Regions from separate parts of the Pseudomonas sp. FME51 genome, predicted to be linked through region 2. Evidence: riboswitches for the same ligand, from Rfam matches in the RefSeq annotation. Region 2 holds a riboswitch; the other holds the start of a gene.

Region 1 (2,396 bases), on a different contig from region 2:
GTTCATTGTCATCATGGCGCAGACTCAGCTGCCATTCATGAACACCCTGCTGTCCCAGGTACTGTGCGTAGTAACCGTTATTAATACGGCGATCCTCGCTGTACGAGGTACTACTGCTGACCTCATCGGTCAGATGGTCGAAGCCCAGGGTCAGCAGATGGTCAGTACCCAGTTCGATATCATTCTGCCAACCCAGGCTGTCGCGCCGGGTATCGAAACGGCTGTTGAAGACGCTGCCATTGAAGGTGTCGTTCTTGTCCTCGCTGCGTGCTGCCTGCAACGTCACCCGCCAGGGTTCAAGGGGTGAGAAGCGCGCATTGAGGCTGTGGGTCTTCAGCTTCGAGTCGTTATTGGCCTCGTAGCCCGAGTCGAAGTCGTTATGTGAATGGGATTCCAGCACATGGCCTTCCAGCTCCAGGCCATTGTCGAAGCGATAACCGGCGCGCAGATTACCGGAGAGCTCGCGGTAACCATCGTTATCCGGGTCACCACGGCCTGGCCGGGCGTCGATGCCCCGAGTGGACAGGCTGGTCACCGCCGCGCTGTACCAGCCCCGACCGATTCCGCCGGATATGCCGGCACTGCCCTCATGGTGGTTACGGCTGCCGGCCGTGAGCGACATCCAGGGCTTGGGATCACCCCCGGTACCGCGCTTGGTGAAAATCTGGATCACCCCACCGATGGCTTCGGAGCCATACAGGCTGGAACGTGGCCCGCGCACGATCTCGATGCGTTCGATCTGCTCGATGGGCAAGTTGTGCAGCGCCGCGCTACCGCTGGTAACCGAGCCAATGCGAACACCGTCAATCAATACCAGCACATGATCACTGCTGCTACCGCGGATGCCAACCGTGCTGGATTTGCCCGCTCCACCATTGTTGACAATGCTCAGCGACGGAGTGCGCCGTAGCAGGTCCAGTATGTCGGTCGGCTGCAGGCGCTGGATGGCACGCTGATCCAATCGCGTCACCGCGCCCAGATTGGCCCCCAGCGATTGCCCGGTGCGGGTCGCAGTAACGGTCTGGTTATCCAGGGAAAGGGGTTCGGCATGGGAAAAACAGGCAGAGGCCATCAGGGCCGCCGCCAGGGAGGTGCGTACAAACTTCATCTGTGCTCCGTCGCCGTACTCACCCGTACGGCATGGCTGGTTATGCAGTCGGCGAACGGAGTTGGGGAGACGATTTCAGACACATCATGAAAACGCTACACCCGCAGAGCCCGCCGCACTGCCGTGACATGCGACAGGCCGGTCTCCGGGCTCATGAGTGGACTGGTATCCGATGATTCGACCTTCCCGTGCAGAGCACAGTGGTCATACTGAATCATCCACCAGCACATGGCTTTCGCGATGCTGGCACTCATTTACCGTTGCGGGGGCAGCGCCGGAATAGTCTGTAGAAGACGCACCGGCTTCCCAGTTTCACCTGCCGGACAATATCGGGCAGGAACCTGAAGCGGGTGGAAGACTAAGAGGTTTTCACAGGTAAGTAAAGACGCTCCCGCCAGCGTCCGATATTCACGCGCTAGCGGGAGAGCCAACTTATGGGGCCGTGAAGGTCCCATTCATTCAGTAGAAGGCAGAGCGTAGGCGATCACGTAATCGCCGCGATCCGGCGACACCCGTGCGCCACCGGCGCTGATGACAATGTACTGCTTGCCGGTATCCGGCGAGATATAAGTCATCGGACCGCTCTGGCTGCCCACCGGCAGGCGGGATTTCCAGATTTCCTTGCCGGTGTAGCTGTCGAACGCCCGCAGATAGTAGTCTTGGGTTCCCGCGAAGAACAACAGGCCGGTCTCGGTCGCCAGCGACGGGCCCAGCGTCGGCATGCCGACCGGAATCGGCAGACGCATCTTGATCCCCATCGGGCCGGTGTCGCGCACGGTGCCCACCGGCACCTGCCAGATCAGCTCACCCGTCTTCAAATCGATGGCGGACATCGTACCGAATGGCGGCTTCTGGCAGGGAATGCCGAACGGCGACAGGAAACGCTCGCGCATGGCGCCGTAGGGCGTGCCTTCCATCGGCACGATACCCATTTCGATACCGCTGGCCTCCTCCGGGATCGCTTCTCTGGGCAACATATAGTTGGCCAGACCCAGACGCATGTCATTGACGAACATGTAACTGGTGGTCGGGTCCACGGAGACACTGCCCCAGTTCATGCCGCCCAGCGAACCGGGATATTGCAACGAGCGATCCAGCCCCGGTGGCGTATACACACCTTCATGACGCATGTCGGCGAACTGGATCCGGCAGAGCAGCTGATCCAGCAGGGTCGCGCCCCACATGTCGGATTCCACCAGGGTCTCATTACCGATCGATGGCATGCCCACGGAAAACGGCTGGGTTGGGGCATAGCGCTCGCCTTCCAGATTACCGGCGGGAACAGGCC
Region 2 (2,396 bases):
GGCGGGCACAGTTGACGGTTACCACGCCCAGCGAGCCGGTCTGCTCGGCAGAGCCGAACAGGCCATTGCCGCGTTTGAGCAGTTCGCGCAAATCCAGCTGCAGACGACAGCACATGGAGCGCACCATGTTGGGCTGCAGCTCCGAGTTGAGGAAGTTCTGAAAGTAGGGCAGGCCGTACTTAGCGGTCATGGCGAACAGGCGCTCGGCGTTCTCACTGTGCCAGGGAAAGTCGTGGGTGATGTTGTAGGTCGGGATCGGAAAGGTGAATACTCTTCCCTTGGCATCGCCCTGACTCATGACCTCAATGTAGGCGCGGTTGATCATGTCCATTTCCGCCTGCAGCTCGCCGTAACTGAAGAGCATTTCCTCTCCGCCGATCACCGGCACCTGCTCGCGCAGATCCTCTGGGCAGACCCAGTCGAAGGTCAGGTTGGTGAAGGGAGTCTGGGTGCCCCAGCGTGAGGGGACGTTGAGGTTGTGGATCAGCTCCTGGATGTGCTGGCGCACCTGCGGGTAGTCGAGCTGGTCTTTGCGTACATAGGGGGCCATGTAGGTATCGAAGGAGCTGAAGGCCTGGGCACCGGCCCATTCGTTCTGCAGCGTGCCGAGGAAGTTGACGATCTGCCCTACGGCGCTGGACATGTGCCGTGGCGGGGCGGAATCGATCTGCCCGGGAATGCCATTGAGTCCTTCATTGAGCAGGGTGCGCAGCGACCAACCGGCGCAGTAGCCACTGAGCATGTCCAGATCATGGATATGGATGTCACCATCACGGTGAGCCTGCCCGATCGCTACCGGATACACGTGACTGAGCCAGTAGTTGGCGATCATCTTGCCGGCGCTGTTGAGAATCAGCCCGCCGAGGGAATACCCTTGGTTGGCGTTGGCATTCACTCGCCAGTCCTGGCGATTCAGGTACTCGTCGATGGTGCTGGAGACATCCAGCAAAGTGCGGTCGGTGGACGCGGTTATGGCCGGCGTTGTCATGCGATCCCTCATGCTTTTGGTCGGTGCACGCGGGACAGGACGCAGCTTTCGCCGCCCTGGTGTCCTGACGCGGGAACCGGGTTGTCGTCTGGTGACGGATAAAGGCAGGCATTCGGGCTCAGGGCTATTGGGTCAGCTCCATACCGTTGCGCGACAGCTCTGGATTCGCACCAGATTCCCCTGCGTAAAAGCTTAAACACAATATATGGTGTTTTGTTCTGCTTGGATGGCACTATATGGACTGGTCGGGCAATCATCTTTGACGAAGGTCAATTTCTCCCGTGTTCCTGCACGCAGCCGCAACGGGGCATCAATTGTCAACACAGCCCTTGGCCAGAGCGGTGTGACGCGGAGGGTATTCATGAGTGAAACTGCATGTTTCCATGAAAATCATGAGATTGTTTCATTATCGGGTGGCACGGAGAATCCTTCCATCATTCATTGAGGGAGTATTGACCGATGGCTTTGGCACACAATCTGGGCTTTCCGCGTATCGGGTGTGACCGTGAACTGAAACGGGCGCTGGAGGCGTTCTGGAAGGGCGATCTGGACGAGGCGGTGTTGCGTGAGACAGGTGCGCGGCTGCGCGCTGAGCACTGGCAGCTGCAGAGGCAGGCCGGTATCGAGCTGTTGCCGGTTGGCGATTTCGCGTGGTATGACCAGGTTCTGACCCACTCGCTGATGTTCGGGGTTATCCCCGAGCGTTTTCGCAAGGCGGGTGCCGCGCGGCCGGATCTGCAGACCCTGTTTGCCATGGCGCGTGGTGCGACCGGCGGCTGCTGTGGTGGCCATGCCCAGGAGATGACCAAGTGGTTTGATACCAACTATCACTATCTGGTGCCGGAGTTCACCGCCGACCAGCAGTTTTCCCTGAGCTGGGAGCAGCTGTTCGAGGAGGTGGATGAGGCCCACGCGCTGGGGCACAGGGTCAAGCCGGTGGTGATCGGGCCCTTGACCTATCTGTGGCTGGGCAAGGTCAAGGGCGAGGAGTTCGACAAGCTGGAGCTGCTTGAGCGGTTGCTGCCCTTGTACGGCGAGATCTTTCAGCGGCTGGCGGCACAGGGTGTGGAGTGGGTACAGATTGATGAACCGATTCTGGTACTCGACCTGCCGCAGGACTGGAAGAGCGCGTTCGAGCGGGTCTATAACCTGCTGCAGCAGGAACCGCTGAAAAAGCTGATCGCAACCTATTTCGGTGGTCTGGAAGACAGCCTCGGGCTGGCGGCGGGCCTTCCGGTGGACGGCCTGCATATTGATCTGGTGCGAGCGCCCGAGCAGTATCCGGCCATTCTTGACCGTCTGCCGTCCTACAAGATTCTGTCGCTGGGGCTGGTCAATGGCCGCAATGTCTGGCGCTGTGATCTGGACAAGGCGCTGGATGTGCTGCGCCATGCCCATGAGCGTCTGG

Evidence for each region. Region 2 has a riboswitch for cobalamin ahead of INT39_RS10635 (ribonucleoside triphosphate reductase). Riboswitches for the same ligand answer to the same signal wherever they lie in the genome.
Region 1: it holds a riboswitch for cobalamin, as region 2 does, so the genes downstream of both, btuB (TonB-dependent vitamin B12 receptor) here and INT39_RS10635 (ribonucleoside triphosphate reductase) in region 2, are expected to answer to the same signal.

Annotation. Positions count from the first base shown of each region.
Region 1 covers NZ_JABUYN010000011.1:88,965-91,360, reverse strand. Annotated here, with positions in the region: gene btuB (TonB-dependent vitamin B12 receptor) at 1-1,108, opposite strand, end outside; cobalamin riboswitch at 1,227-1,468, opposite strand; gene INT39_RS17590 (membrane-bound PQQ-dependent dehydrogenase, glucose/quinate/shikimate family) at 1,564-2,396, opposite strand, start outside.
Region 2 covers NZ_JABUYN010000005.1:110,382-112,777, reverse strand. Annotated here, with positions in the region: partial or broken gene INT39_RS10635 (ribonucleoside triphosphate reductase) at 1-955, opposite strand, end outside; cobalamin riboswitch at 1,074-1,210, opposite strand; gene metE (5-methyltetrahydropteroyltriglutamate--homocysteine S-methyltransferase) at 1,448-2,396, shown strand, end outside.